DNA from 2 places in the Mycoplana sp. MJR14 genome. Region 1 is predicted to be linked to the other one. Evidence: predicted binding sites of a transcription regulator. Region 1 holds the regulator's gene; the other holds the start of a gene.
What was found. The regulator LexA, encoded in region 1, represses DNA repair genes until DNA is damaged. The targets are predictions, from matches to a motif close to TGTTCNNNNTGTGTTCNG.
Positions count from the first base shown of each region.

Region 2: a site for LexA is predicted at 3,194-3,211, ahead of P0086_RS24230 (ATP-dependent helicase). Genes of this name have one in related genera too.

Region 1 is NZ_JARGEO010000006.1:161,464-169,146, reverse strand. It holds gene lpxB (lipid-A-disaccharide synthase) at 1-998, shown strand, start outside; gene gltA (citrate synthase) at 1,029-2,318, opposite strand; gene P0086_RS16015 (ComEC/Rec2 family competence protein) at 2,621-5,251, shown strand; gene lexA (transcriptional repressor LexA) at 5,232-5,942, opposite strand; gene P0086_RS16005 (hypothetical protein) at 6,745-7,683, shown strand, end outside.
Region 2 is NZ_JARGEO010000017.1:18,023-25,705, reverse strand. It holds gene P0086_RS24240 (efflux RND transporter permease subunit) at 1-1,844, opposite strand, end outside; gene P0086_RS24235 (efflux RND transporter periplasmic adaptor subunit) at 1,855-2,961, opposite strand; gene P0086_RS24230 (ATP-dependent helicase) at 3,258-5,327, shown strand; gene P0086_RS24225 (ABC transporter ATP-binding protein) at 5,364-6,143, opposite strand; gene P0086_RS24220 (iron ABC transporter permease) at 6,140-7,120, opposite strand; gene P0086_RS24215 (iron chelate uptake ABC transporter family permease subunit) at 7,117-7,683, opposite strand, start outside.

The sequences.
Region 1 (7,683 bases):
GGTTCTCGCAGGTCCTGGCGAAACTGCCGAAGCTGATCCGGCGGATCCGGGAGACCGCGTCTGCGATCGTTGCCGAAAGGCCGGATATGCTGGTCATCATCGACAGCCCGGATTTCACCCACCGCGTTGCCCGCAAGGTCCGCAGGCAGCTGCCGGATCTTCCGGTGGTCAACTATGTCTGCCCCAGCGTCTGGGCGTGGAAGGAGGAGCGCGCGCCGCGCATGCGAGCCTATGTCGACCACGTGCTCGCGGTGCTGCCGTTCGAGCCGGCGGTGATGGCGCGTCTGGGCGGGCCGCCGACCACCTATGTCGGGCACAGGCTGGCCGGTGATCCGGACGTGCAGGCGGTGCGGGCGAAGCAGTTGCAAAAGACCGCGCCGGCGCTCGACAGCGGCGAACAGCGCACCTGCCTGCTTCTGCCGGGCTCGCGTTCCGGCGAGATAACCCGGCTGTTGCCGGTCTTCAAGGACATGGTGGCCGAGCTTTCCGCCGGACCTGTGCCGTTCGCGTTCCGCCTGCCGACCGTTCCCCGACAGGCGGACCTGGTTCGCAGCCTGGTGGCCGATTGGCAGGTGAAGCCGGCCGTGACGGTCTCCAGTGCCGAGAAATGGCAGGCCTTTGGCGATGCCGACGTGGCGATCGCCGCCTCCGGTACGGTCCTGCTCGAACTGGCGCTGGCTCGGGTGCCGGTCGTGTCCTGCTACAAGGTCGACTGGATCGCCAAGCTGATGGCGAGCAAGATCAAGACCTGGACGGGGGCACTGCCCAATCTGATCGCCGACTATGCCGTGATCCCGGAATACCTGAACGAGATGGCCCGCCCCGGCAGCCTTGCCCGCTGGGCGGTCCGGCTCTCGCATGCGACGCTGCAGCGCCAGTCGATGCTGGAGGGGTTCGATCTCGTCCATGACCGCATGCAGGACGCGCGCGCGCCTGGCGACAAGGCGGCAGACGTGATCGTCACCCTGCTGAAAGAAAAAAAGCCCGGTCTGTTCTGACCGGGCTTTTTCTGATTTGTCGACCTCGTCTCAGCGCTTGGAGACCGGCACGTAGTCCCGCTTCGGTTCGCCGACATAGAGCTGGCGCGGGCGGCCGATGCGCTGTTCCGGATCCTCGATCATTTCGTTCCACTGCGCGATCCAGCCGACGGTACGCGCCAGCGCGAACAGCACGGTGAACATGGTGGTGGGGAAGCCGAGCGCCTTCAGCGTAATGCCCGAGTAGAAGTCGATGTTCGGATAGAGCTTCTTCTCGATGAAGTATTCATCGGTGAGCGCGATGCGCTCCAGCTCGATGGCGACCTCGAGCATCGGATCGTCCTTGATGCCGAGTTCGCCCAGGACCTCGTGCGTGGTCTTCTGCATGATGCGCGCACGCGGGTCGTAGTTCTTGTAGACGCGGTGACCGAAGCCCATGAGGCGGAACGGATCGTTCTTGTCCTTGGCGCGGGCGACGTATTCCGGGATCCGGTCGACGGTGCCGATCTCGGCCAGCATGTTGAGCGCAGCCTCGTTGGCGCCGCCGTGGGCCGGGCCCCAGAGGCAGGCGATGCCGGCGGCGATGCAGGCGAACGGATTGGCGCCGGAGGAGCCGGCCAGGCGCACCGTCGAGGTCGAGGCGTTCTGCTCGTGATCGGCGTGCAGGATGAAGATGCGGTCCATGGCGCGCGCCAGCACCGGATTGACCACATATTCCTCGCAAGGCACCGCGAAGCACATGCGCAGGAAGTTCGAGGCGTAGTCGAGATCGTTCTTCGGATAAACGAACGGCTGGCCGATGTGGTACTTGTAGGCCATCGCGGCGATCGTCGGCATCTTGGCGATCATCCGCAGCGAGGCGACCATGCGCTGGTGCGGATCGGTGATGTCGGTGGAGTCGTGGTAGAACGCCGACAGCGCGCCGACGCAGCCGCACATCACGGCCATGGGATGCGCGTCGCGGCGGAAGCCGGTGAAGAACCGCGACATCTGCTCGTGCACCATCGTGTGATGAGTGACGCGATAGTCGAAGTCGTCCTTCTGCGCCTTCGTCGGCAGTTCGCCGTACAGAAGCAGATAGCAGACTTCCAGGAAATCGCCGTGCTCGGCCAGTTGTTCGATCGGGTAGCCGCGGTGCAGCAGCACGCCTTCGTCACCGTCGATGTAGGTGATCTTGGATTCGCAGGAGGCCGTGGACGTGAAGCCGGGATCGTAGGTGAACGCGCCGGTCTGCTTGTAGAGCGTGCCGATATCCATGACCGAGGGCCCGATACTCCCGGTTCGCAGTGGCAACTCCACCGTCTTGTCACCGATTGTGACGTCCGCGCTCTTTCCCGTCATGAGGACCTCCATTGAATTAAGAGGGCACGGAGCGTGCCCGAACTTGGCGGTGCCGCTTTGCTAACCCATTTGCGACGCCCTGCCAAGCAGGACGAAAGGCATAGTTGTGCGATGCAAAATCGGACATTCCGGATGGCAATATCTACTCTTCCGCGCCAGTTGCAAGCAACTTGTGGGCGAGGCCGTGAAATTAGGGAGGGGGCATTCTTTCGCGGAATGCCGGCCAATCGGCCGCAAAATCGGGATTGCCTGACAAAATCTGAAGTTGCATTATCCGATGGTCTGACGCCGGGATCTTCGGGATGGGGGAGCGGACTGCCAGCGAGGTCGCACAACGGGCCGCAGCGCCGGAGGCTGCTTCGGCGACGACGCCGGCCGGGACCCTCGTCGCCCGGCCGTTTCCGGGCCTTTCCCGGCCGGCTTCCGGGCGGGCGATGGTGCTCCGGCTGGCCCCGGTGGCCGCCCGCGCACGATCGTCCTTCGCCGCGGCCTGGCAGCGGGAATGCGACTACGGCACGCCTTTCCTGTTCGTGCCCGTCGCGCTCGGGGCAGGGGGCTGGACATGGTACGCACTTCCCCGTGACCTCCCGCCGCTGCTGCTCGCAGCCATGCTGGTGGGAACCGTCATCCTGGCTGCCCGCTGGTGGCATCGTGGCGGCGTCCATTCCGTTGCGGCGCGCACCGGCTTTCTGTTCGTTGCCGGGCTGACGCTCGCGGCCATCGAGACGGCGCGGCTTTCGACCGTGCTGCTCGATCAGCCGGTGACGACCACACTTGCCGGACGCGTGCTGGCCGGCGAGGCGGACGACCGCGGGCGGATGCGCTATCGCATTTCTGTGCTCTCCACCGAGAAGCCGACGTTGCGCCGGCCGCCGGCCATCGTCAATCTCGTGGCGCGCAGCCGGCACGCGCCGATCTCGGTCGGGGAGGGCATCTCGGGGCGCGCGCGCCTCGGCCCGCCGTCGGGCGCAGCCTTGCCGGGATTGAACGACTTCGCCTTCGATGCATACTTCGCCGGTACCGGCGCGATCGGCTACTTCTATGGGAAGCCTGCAGCGACATCCTTGGCCGATGAGGACCGGGGGCGTTCCTGGCTTGCCGGCGCGCAGGAGACGATGGCAAGCTGGCGCGGGGCGCTGACGACGCGGATCCGCGACCGGATCGGCGGCGACGCAGGCGCCATCGCCGCCGCTCTCGTCACCGCCGAGCAGCGGGGGATCAGCCCGGCGACGGTCGAGGCGCTGCGCCAGGCGGGCCTTGCACATGTGCTGGCGATCTCCGGGTTGAACATGGTGCTGGCGGCCGGCACGTTCCTGGTCGGGGCGCGCCTGGCGCTGGTTCTTCTGCCCGGCGCGGCCGAGCGGTACCCGATCAAGAAGGTCGCCGCGGCAGGCGGTCTCGTCACCGTCACCCTCTACATCCTGATCTCCGGGGGCGCCGTCTCGGCCGTCCGTTCCTGGCTGATGATCGTCATCATGCTGCTCGCCGTCCTCGTCGATCGCTCCGCCATCAGCCTGAGAAACATCGCCCTGTCGGCGATCGTCATCCTGTCGGTCACGCCCTCGGCCGTCACCGGTCCCGGCTTCCAGATGTCCTATGCCGCGACCCTCGGGCTCGTGGCCGGCTATGCCGCCTGGCGGGACCGGGGTGCCACCGGCGACCGACCGGCCGCACGCGGTCGGCGGCTGACGCGGCACGCGAGCGGATTCGTCGCCGGCCTGCTGCTCACTTCCGTGATCGGCGGCCTTGCCACGCTCGCCTATTCCGTCGGTCACTTCCATCGGATTCCCGCCTACGGGCTTGCCGGCAATCTGCTCGCCATGCCGATCATCTCCCTCGTGGTGATGCCGATGGGGGTCGTCGCCATGCTGCTGATGCCGTTCGGCCTCGAAGGCATTCCCCTCGAGGTGATGGGAATGGGCATCGAAGCCATCATCGCCCTGGCGCATCTCGTGTCCGGTTGGGGCGGCGAGATCGTCACCGGACGCCTGCCGCCGCTTTCCTTCGCCCTCCTGGCCGCGGGTGGGGCGATCGCCTGCCTGTTCCGGACACAGATCGCAGCACTCGCCCTCCTGCCGCTCGTCGCAGGCGCCGGTCTGGCTTTCTTCCCGCCCGCACAGCCGGCGCCGCAAGTGCTGGTGTCCGAGGACGGAACGCTGGTGGCGCTCGTCCACGACCGTGAGGCTGCGACCAATCGCCGGCAGCCCCCGGGCTTCATCTACGATCAATGGCGGTATGCGCTTCGGCTTAAGGAACACCGGGCGCCTGCGACACTCGAAAGCGGGGAACGCGAGCGTGGGGGTATTGCAAGCTCAACAGCGGGCGGCCGAGCCACGGGGCCAACCGGTCGACAGGGCGACGGGCGATCGGTCGGTGGGCAATCGCCTGACAGGCAATCGGGTAACGGTAGATTGCGTGACGGGCAACTAGGCGAGGACAACTCCATATCGCCGCCCGAGGCTGCGGCATCCGGCCCCGGGGTCTCCGGGCGGTCTCCGGCCGGGGCCGGCACGATGGGCGGGGCGTTCGACGCGGCCTTCTCCCTGGCGGCCGCGCAGAAGCGCTTCGTCTGCCGCCGGCAGGCGTGGTGTGCCGGCGTCGCTGCCGCCGGCTGGCGGGTGATCTGGCTGGAGGATCCGATCCACCTGGCCGCGGCATGCGACAGCGCCGATATCGTGATTGCCCCGCGCCATCGCGGCGGACGCGCCTGCAGCAACGGAACCCCGTTGATCGGCCGGCAAAACCTGCGCCTGACCGGCGCCCTGGAGATCGCATCGACGGGCCCTGGTGGCGGGGCAGGGCGCGACATGTCCATCACGCCGGCCGTCGTCCAGATCCACCGCCCCTGGAACCGCCATCGCCTCTACGACTGGCGCTCCGACAGCTTCTGGGATCCGGACCGAACCCGCGGCGTCAATGATAGCGACGAATGAGACCGACCAGCTTGCCCTGGATCTTGACGCGATCGGGGCCGAAAATCCGCGTCTCGTAGGCCGGGTTGGCAGCCTCCAGCGCGATCGAGGCGCCCTTGCGGCGAAAGCGCTTGAGGGTCGCCTCCTCGTCGTCGACGAGCGCCACCACGATATCGCCGGGGTTGGCCGTTCCGGCATTGCGGATGATCACCGTATCGCCGTCGAGGATGCCCGCCTCGATCATCGAGTCACCCCGAACCTCCAGCGCGTAGTGCTCGCCGCCGCCCAGCATTTCCGCCGGCACGGAGATATCGTGGGTGTTGTTCTGGATGGCGGAGATCGGCACGCCGGCGGCGATCCGGCCCATCACCGGCACGGCAACGGAGCTCTCCGATGCCGGAGCCTGCGGCCGTTCCGGCGCCGGCTTTTCCTTGCCGAGGCTGCCTTCGATGACGGAGGGCGAGAAGCCGCGCCGCGCCTTCAGGCTAGGCGAATAGGCCTCCGGCAGCTTGATGACCTCCAGCGCGCGGGCGCGATTGGGCAACCTGCGGATGAAGCCGCGCTCCTCGAGTGCGGTGATGAGCCGATGGATGCCGGACTTCGACGCCAGGTCGAGCGCATCCTTCATCTCGTCGAACGACGGCGGAATTCCCGTCTCCTTCATCCGCTCGTGGATGAAGAGAAGCAGTTCCTGTTGCTTGCGGGTCAGCATGGCTCGTCACCCAGAATCGTGAAACAAATACGGAACAAACACTATCTGTTCCATTTGTGTTCCGCAAGTGGCTAAAATTCAGTGAATTCGACGCTCCGGACAGGCCATGTGGTGGGACGTTGACGGCCGCTGGCGAACGGCTATAAAGTCGCTGTGCGCCGCTCTGGGGTGTACAAGGCACCCGATGCCGACACAACTTGTCGCGCCGGGCCAATGGAAGAGTGTCCGAGTGGTTTAGGGAACCGGTCTTGAAATTCTATTTCGCCGGTCACTACTCATCCCAATTGATCCCAAAAACTCCCGTTTTTTCAGTGCATTGACGCCTATCTCGTATCGGCCCATACGGAATGATACGTGAACGTGCTACGGAGTTGAGTTGCAAAGATCGTAGCGGTGTGTTCTCTTTTCGTTCTTCAGCTGGCTACCAAGGTAACTCGACCGGAAGGAGACCGTTATAGGTGCGGCCAACTATGTCAGAGAAATGGAAATGGAGCAGTCCGCCGGCTCCGGCGGATCGCGCACCTCGAATCCGCCGGCCGGCGTGGACTGGTTAGTTCCACCACGCATAAACGGCACCGCGATGAATTCGTCGCTACTGAATGGCGAGCTGCCTGCGAAGTGTTGCGACAGGTATGCAGAGAAGCGGTGCTGGCAACCTTCCAAAGGATCCCCGATTAATAGATGTGACGCGCTCTTTCAAATTATCATGCTTGCCACAGAATACATCCAATGCTTGAAGAGCAAGTTGTTAAAGAATTGATTTTGTGCCATGATATAAAGTTGAAAGAAAATGGAGGGGGCAATGTGGAGAACTCGCATAGGTCCAATCAGTGGCGTTATTGCCTTGCTCCTGGTATTTTGGTTGGTTCCTGAAGTCGAATCGTATTTTGACGAACCTGCCGATGCGTCGCAGAACGATTGTGGCAAGAGGGGGCAGGCCGAAGACCCAATTTATAAGCCGCGGCCCTACTACGAGGGCAAGGTTCTCAATATTCGACTCACGGACGAGGGTAGCTTTGTCGACCGGTGTGAACTCACCAATGTTCTATTTGAGTTAAACTGGGATAGACCGAGACGGGCAGATAACGAGCCTCGTCCTATTGAGAGTTCCCACGCCACATCGTTGCCAAAGCTCGTCATTCTATACATTCATGGTTGGAAGCACGATGTCTCTGCGAGCGACTCCGACTATATTAATTTCCAAAATCTGATCACAAAACTCTCAGCCTCCAATCTCGGCGGAAAGCAGGTCCTTGGCATTTACGTTGGATGGAACGCTAAATCGAAGATTCCTCCTTTTGATCGTTTCCCGCTAGACAACATTACATTCTGGTCAAAGCAAACCATTGCTGACAGAATCGCTCAATCCGGGTCCGTATCCAAAATTGTCGGAGCAATTAGTTCGGTGCTGTCCGACAAATATTCCTCTGAAAATCAATTCATCGCGATCGGTCACAGTTTTGGATCAAGAATACTATTCTCCGCCACCAGTCAATCTTTTATATATAACGTCGCCAAGGCCCATCCTGGCTATCAGGGTGGTAGGTATGAATTGATCTCTGGCATCGCAAACGCCGTTATACTCCTAAATCCGGCCTTTGAGGCTTCTCGCTACGTTGCATTGGATGCAACTACTCGGTCCAAAGAGCGATTTTCGGATGCTCAGCAGCCTCTATTACTATCCGTTTCATCCGATGGAGATTGGGCGACGAGGTTTGCATTTCCAGCGGGACAGTGGCTC
Region 2 (7,683 bases), on a different contig from region 1:
TCCCAGGGCTTCAGCCGCCCCATGGTCAGGAAGCGGTTGACCTCCGGAAAGCCCGTAATGGTCTGGATGCTGCCGACCTCGGCGACCGGCTTCAACAGGTCCTCCACCTGCCGCGCATAGCGCTCGGTATAGGCGAGCGTGGAGCCTTCCGGCGCCGTGCCCATGACCCGGATCACGCCGCGGTCCTCGACCGGCGCCAGCTCCTGGGGAAGCTGCAGGTAGAAATAGACGCTGCCGAAGGCGACGACGGCCGCCAGCATCGCCACCACGGGCCTTATCCGCAGCGAGGCGGACAGCAGCCTTCGATAGCCGCTCTCGAGCCCCGTCAGCCCGCGTTCGATGAAGGCCGAGATCCGCCCCGGCTTCTCCTGATGCCTCAGGAGTTTCGAGCACATCATCGGCGTCAGCGTCAGGGCGACGAAGCCCGACACCAGCACCGCGCCGGCCAGCGTCAGCGAGAACTCCAGGAACAGCCGCCCCGTCCGGCCGGCGGCAAAGGCGACCGGCGCATAGACGGCAGCCAGCGTCAGCGTCATGGCGATGACGGCAAAGCCGATCTCGCGCGTTCCCTTGATCGCCGCCGGCACCGGCTTCATCCCGTTTTCGATGTGGCGGAAGATGTTCTCCAGAACGACGATGGCATCGTCCACCACCAGGCCGATCGCCAGCACCATGGCCAGCAGCGTCAGCGTGTTCACGCTGAAGCCGAGCGCGTACATGATGGCGCAGGTCGCAACCAGCGAGATCGGGATCGTGACGATCGGAATGATCGAGGCGCGGGCGGAGCGGAGGAACAGCACGATCACGACCAGCACCAGCACGATCGCCTCGACGATCGTGTGGTAGACGGCGTCGATCGCCTCCTCGATGAACACGGAATTGTCGTTGCCGATGGCGCCCGTCATGCCCTCGGGAAGGTTCGCGTTGATGTCCGGCAGGATGGACTGCACGCCGGCCGACACGTCGAGCGGGTTCGCCACGGCCTGCTTGATGACGCCGACCACGATGGCGCTGTCGCCGTTGAAACGGCCGGAGCGCCGCTCGTCGGCGGCGCCGAGCTCGACGCGCGCCACCTCGCCGAGCCGCACCAGCACGCCGTCGCCGCGCTTGACGATGATCTTCTCGAACTGCTCGACATTGCTCAGCGCCGTCTTGGACAGCACGGTGAACTCGCGGTCGCTGCTCTCCAGCCGGCCGGCCGGGATTTCGACGTTCTGCGCCTCGAGCGCCCCCTCGATATCCTGCACGGTCAGCCCGAGAGAGGCGAGGCGCTCCCGGTCGACCCAGATCCGCATCGCATAGCGCCGCTCGCCGTAGATCTGCACGTCGGCGACGCCGTTCACGTTCTTGAAGCGGTCGACGATATTGCGGTCGACATAGTCCGTCAGGTCCAGCGGGCTCAGCCGGTCGCTGCGGAAGACGACGAACATCACCGGCTGGGCATCGGCCTCGACCTTGGAGATGACGGGTTCGGTGATCTCGTCCGGCAGTTGCCGGCGGACGCGGCTCACCCGATCGCGCACGTCGCTCGCCGCCACGTCCGGATCGACCTCCAGGCGGAAGCGCACGGTGATGCGGCTCGATTCGGCCCGGCTCGTCGATTCCAGCACGTCGATGCCGGCAATCCCGGCGATCGAGCCTTCGAGCACCTGCGTCACCTGGCTTTCGATGATGCTCGCGGACGCGCCGGGATAGGAGGTGACGACGGAGACGACCGGCTCGTCGATGTTCGGATATTCGCGGACCGTCAGGCGCTCATAGGAGACGACGCCGATCAGAAGCATCAGCAGGCTGAGCACCGTGGCGAAGACCGGCCGGCGGATGCAGAGTTCGGAAAATCCCATCCGGCGTCTCCTAGCCTTCGACCTGGGCGGTCTCGTTGCCGACGATCTCGACGCTTGCGCCGTTGCGCAGCCTGGTGTGGCCTGCCGTCACCACGACGGTGCCCGCCGTCAGGCCCTCCACCTCCGCCACGCCGATCCTGCGGGCGCCGACCGTGACGCGGCTTTCCTGCGCCTTGCCGTCCACGACGGTCCACACGAAGCGGTCCTGGCCGCGCGCCACGATGGCGGCCTCCGGAACCGTGACGACCTTGCGCTCCTCCAGGCCCCTGACGGTGATGCGCGCGAACAGGCCGGGCCGCAGCGCCAGATCCGCATTCGGCAGCCGGGCGCGGATGCTGATGGCGCGGCCGTTGACGTCCATCATCGGGTCGATCGCATAGACGGTACCGGGAAACGTCCTGCCGGGAATGGCGTCGACGGAAACCTCGAGCGTCTGGCCGATCTTCACCTTCTGCAGATTTGCCTCGGGAATCTTGAAGTCGACTTTCAGCACGTCGATCTTCTCCAGATTGACCAGCGCCGTGCCGATGCCGACGTAGCTTCCGGTCGAGACGCTGCGCAGGCCGACGACGCCGTCGAAGGGGGCGACGATATCGTGCTTGGAAAGCTGCACGCGCTGCGAGTTGAGGAGGGCGGTCGCGGTGTTGCGCTCGGCGATGGCCGAATCGAGGTCCCGGGTCGTGCCGGTGCCGTTTGCCGACATGCGCTGGGCGCGCTCATAATTGGTGTTGGCGAGATCGAGGCGCACCCTGATCTCCTCTTCCTCCGCCTTGGCAAGCGCATTGTCGAGGCTGACCAGCACCGTGCCGGCCTTGACCGGCTGGCCCTCGTCGAAGCGGATCGCCGCGATCCTGCCGGCGACCTCGGGCGCAAGCTGCACCGACTCGTCGGACTGCAGCGTCCCGATGGCGCTGATGTCGGCCGTCGAAGACGTTTCCGCCGCATCGGCGACCTCGACGGGGACGCTTGCCGGTCCGGAGCGCTGGCGCGCCGGTTCGCGTGCGGTCGAAAGGGTGGCCTGCGAGACGGCATCGAGATCGATCCACTTCCACTGGACCGCCGCCGCCCCGGCCGCTCCGGCAAAGACAACGGCCAGGATCACCGCCAACACCCTCATGAAAATCCTCATAAATTTGCTGCATTGCACAATACGGCCATCATTGCAGAAGGCAACGCGGGAAAAAAATGAAAATTCTGTAATGTCGGTCACCTGCCCTCACATTGTCGTTATCCGCAATCCCCTGCGGATCAGGGCTTCGCCGCCGAGCGACGAATTTCCCCTACCGTCCCGCCGCAAAGTCCTCTCCGGGACCCGACCCTGCCATGGCCGCGCCCGCCGCGCCGAGCAAAGTTCCGGATATGTTCGCAAGCTGCTATGGTCGCCTTCGAATCGCGCGCAAGATGGAATCCGGCATGACGGCCACCGCCTATCTCGAAAAACTCAACGACCGGCAGCGACTGGCGGTGGAGCACGGGGTCGGCCCGGCGGGCAGCGGCGCGGGTGGGCCGCTGCTGATCATCGCCGGGGCCGGCTCGGGCAAGACCAACACGCTCGCCCACAGGGTCGCGCATCTGATCGTCAACGGCGCCGATCCGCGCCGGATCCTGCTGATGACGTTCTCGCGCCGCGCCGCCTCTGAGATGGCGAGGCGCGTCGAGCGCATCTGCCGCACCGTGCTCGGCGCCAACGCCGCCGCCATGACCGACGCGCTCACCTGGTCCGGGACCTTCCACGGCATCGGCGCGCGGCTTCTGCGCATCTATGCCGAGCAGATCGGCCTGAACGTCGACTTCACCATCCACGACCGCGAGGATTCCGCCGACCTGATGAACCTGGTCCGCCACGAACTCGGCTTCTCCAAGACCGAGAGCCGGTTTCCGACCAAGGGCACCTGTCTTGCCATCTACTCGCGGGCGGTCAATTCGGAGACGCCGCTCGCCGAGGTGCTGCGCAACGTCTATCCCTGGGTCAGCGGCTGGGAAGCGCAGTTGAAGGACCTCTTTGCGGGCTACGTCGAAGCCAAGCAGGCGCAGAACGTCCTCGACTACGACGACCTGCTTCTCTACTGGGCGCAGATGGTCGGCGACCCGGAGCTCGCCGAAGACATCGGCAACCGCTTCGACCATGTCCTCGTCGACGAGTACCAGGACACCAACAAGCTGCAGTCCTCGGTGCTGATGGCCCTGAAGCCCGGCGGCCGCGGCCTGACGGTGGTCGGCGACGACGCGCAGTCGATCTATTCCTTCCGGGCGGCCACGGTCCGCAATATTCTCGATTTCCCCCGGCAGTTCACGCCCGAGGCAGACATCGTCACCCTCGACCGCAACTACCGCTCGACCCGGCCGATCCTGGCCGCCGCCAATGCCGTGATCGACCTGGCGCGCGAACGCTTCACCAAGAACCTCTGGACGGAAAGAGAAAGCGCCGAGCGCCCGAAGCTCCTGACGGTGAAGGACGAGAACGACCAGGCGAACTACATCGTCGACCAGATCCTTGCCAACCGCGAGGGCGGCATGACGCTGAAGCAGCAGGCGGTGCTGTTTCGGACCTCCAGCCACAGCGGACCGCTGGAAGTGGAGCTCACCCGCCGCAACATCCCCTTCGTGAAGTTCGGCGGGCTGAAGTTCCTCGATGCCGCCCACGTCAAGGACGTGCTGGCGACCCTGCGGTTCGCGCAGAACCCGCTCGACCGGGTCGCCGGTTTCCGGCTGTTGCAGATGCTGCCGGGCATCGGCCCGCAGACCGCAGGCAGGATGCTGGACACGATCGCAGCCGATCCGGAGCCGCTGGTCGCCCTGGCGGAAATCCCGCCGCCGGTCAAGACCGGCGAAGCGTGGGCAGCCTTCATCGAACTCATGGTCGGGCTCAGGCGTTCGGGCGGCGCGTGGCCCGCCGACATCGCCATGGCCCGGGCCTGGTACGAACCGCATCTGGAACGCGTCCACGAGGACGCCGAGACGCGCAAGGCGGACCTCCTGCAGCTCGAGCAGATCGCCGCAGGCTACCCGAACCGCGAACGCTTCCTGACCGAACTGACGCTCGATCCGCCCGACGCGACCAGCGACCAGGCCGGCGTGCCGCTGCTCGACGAGGACTACCTCATCCTGTCGACGATCCATTCGGCCAAGGGCCAGGAATGGCGCGCGGTGTTCATGCTGAACGTCGTCGACGGTTGCATCCCCTCCGATCTCGGCGTCGGCACCACGCACGAGATCGAGGAGGAGCGGCGCCTGCTCTATGTCGGCATGACGCGGGCGAAGGACAGCCTGACGCTGGTCACGCCGCAGCGGTTCTTCACCGGCGGCCAGCACGCCCAGGGCGACCGCCATGTCTATGCCTCGCGGACGCGCTTCATCCCCGCCACGCTGCTGCAGTTCTTCGAAACGGCGACCTGGCCGCTCGTCTCCGCCGCCGCCGGCGAACGAAGCGCAAGGCAGGTCCGCATCGACGTCGGCGCGCGCATGCGCTCGATGTGGAAATAGCCCCGGCGCAACGGGCCGCCCGTCCTGCCCGGCACGCTACCGGGGGACGGCCATCGGAGCCCCGGTGACGGGATCGGGCATGACCAGGGCGGAGAGGCCGAACGCCGCCTTCAGGTTTTCCTCCGTCAGCACCGCCTGCGGCGTCCCGGTCGAGACCAGGCCGTCGGGCCCGAGCAGCACCAGATGGTCGGAGAAGCGCGCGGCGAGATTGAGATCGTGCAGGACGGTGATCACGGTGGCGCCGTGCCGGCGGTTGCGCTGCTGCAGCAGGCTCAGCACCTCGATCTGATGGGTGAGGTCCAGCCAGGTCGTCGGTTCGTCGAGCAGCAGGCACGGCGTATCCTGGGCGAGAACCAGCGCGATCCAGGCGCGCTGGCGCTGTCCGCCGGAGAGTTCGTCCAGCGGACGCTCCATCTGATCCGTCAGTCCCACCGCCTCGAGCGCCGCCGCACAGGCATCCGCATCGGCCTTGCTCCACGGGGCGAGCAGCCCGCGCCAGGGCGTCCGCCCGCGCCTGACCAGATCGGCCACCGTGATCCCTTCCGGGGCGCGTGGCGCCTGCGGCAGGATGGCGAGGCGGCGGGCGAGCGCACGCGTGTCCTTCTCGAAGATGTCCTCGCCGCCCAGCGTCACGCTGCCTTGTTGCGGCCGCACCAGCCGGGCGAGGGCTCTCAGCAAGGTGGATTTCCCGCAGCCGTTCGGCCCGAGGATGGTCGTCATCCGCCCCTCGGGAAAATCGAGGGACAGATCACGGATGACGATCCGCTCGCCATAGCCGAGCGTCAGCGCCTCGGCCTTGAGTTCGATGCCGGTCAAAGGTCTCCAGCCTCCATTTCGCGCGCCAGAAGCCACAGCAGGTAGGGCGCGCCGAAGATGCCCGTCATGACGCCGACGGGCAGTTGCAGTCCGGGGATCAGCGACCGTGCCGCAAGGTCCGCCAGAACGGTGATCGCCGCGCCCGATGCCGCGGCGGCGACGATGCGTGCCGCGGGGCTTCGCGCCCCCGTCAGGCGGGCGCCCAGCGGGGCCGCCATCAGCGCCACGAAGGGAACCGGCCCGGCCACGGCGACGCCGGCCGCCGCGAACAGCACCCCGGTCGCCGCCAGCCGCCGCCGTGCCCGGTCGACCTTGACGCCGAGGCCGGCCGCCAGATCGTCGCCGAGTTCCAGCAGCGCCAGGCTCCTGATCTGAACCGCGAGCGCGAGCGACAGCACGGCCCCGAGTCCGAGAACCTGGGCAGCGTGGCTCCAGTTGCGGGCGGCGAGCGAGCCGGTCAGCCAGCGTTGCGCCTCGGCCGCCTGCTCCGGCGGCAACCGCGTCATCAGGAAGCTGCCGGCGGCGGACGCGAAGAAGGCGACGCCGATGCCGACGAGAATGAGCGTGAGTGTCGACAGCGATCCGTCGCGCCGCAGCGAGAGTGCCGCGACGATCACCGCCGCCGCGAGCCCTCCGGCCGCTGCCAGCAACGGCATCGGCACGGCAACGCCCGCAGTCACGCCGGCAAGCACCGCCAGCCCGGCGCTGGACGTGAAGCCCATCACGTCCGGGGCGGCGAGCGGATTGCGCAGCAGGATCTGGAAGATGGCGCCGGATATGCCGAGAACGGCGCCGAGCCCGAGCGCCGTCAGCGTGCTCGGCCCGCGCAGCACGCGCATCGTCAGCGCGCCGGGTCCCGTGCCGCCCCACAGGCCCGTCCACAGGTCGGCGGGCGACAGCATGACCTGGCCGACCATCAAGGACAGCAGGATGGCCGACACCAGGACGGCACCGAGAACGAAGACCCCTGCCCTCATGCCGCCGCTCCCGGCCGCAGGCGGCGCGCGATCAGCACGAACACCGGCGCACCGATCAGCGCGGTCATGATCCCGACGCGGATCTCCGCCGGCGCCAGCACCAGCCGGCCGGCGGTGTCGGCGAGAAGCAGGAGAGTGGCGCCGAGCAGGGCGGAGACGAAGAGTTCCGCCCGCAGCACATGGCCGCTGATCCGGCGCGCGATCGGCGGCACGATCAGGCCGACGAACACGATCGGGCCCGCCACCGAGACGGCCGCCCCCGTCATCAGCGTCACGGCGACGAGGGCGCCGAACTGGACGCGGCCGAGCCGGGTCCCGAGCCCGCGGGCCAGCGCCGCCCCGAGCGAAAGCGCCTCGAGCCGCGGCGCGATCGCCAGCGCCAGCGCCGTGCCGGCGCCAGTCGTCAGGGCCATGGCGAGAAGCGGGCGGCTGCCGGCCTGCGACAGCGACCCGACGACCCAGAACCGCAGCACTTCCAGCGTCTCGCCGCGGACGAGCACCACGGCCGAGACGAGCGACAGCAACAGCGCATTCAGCGCCGTGCCGGCGAGCGTCAACCGCAC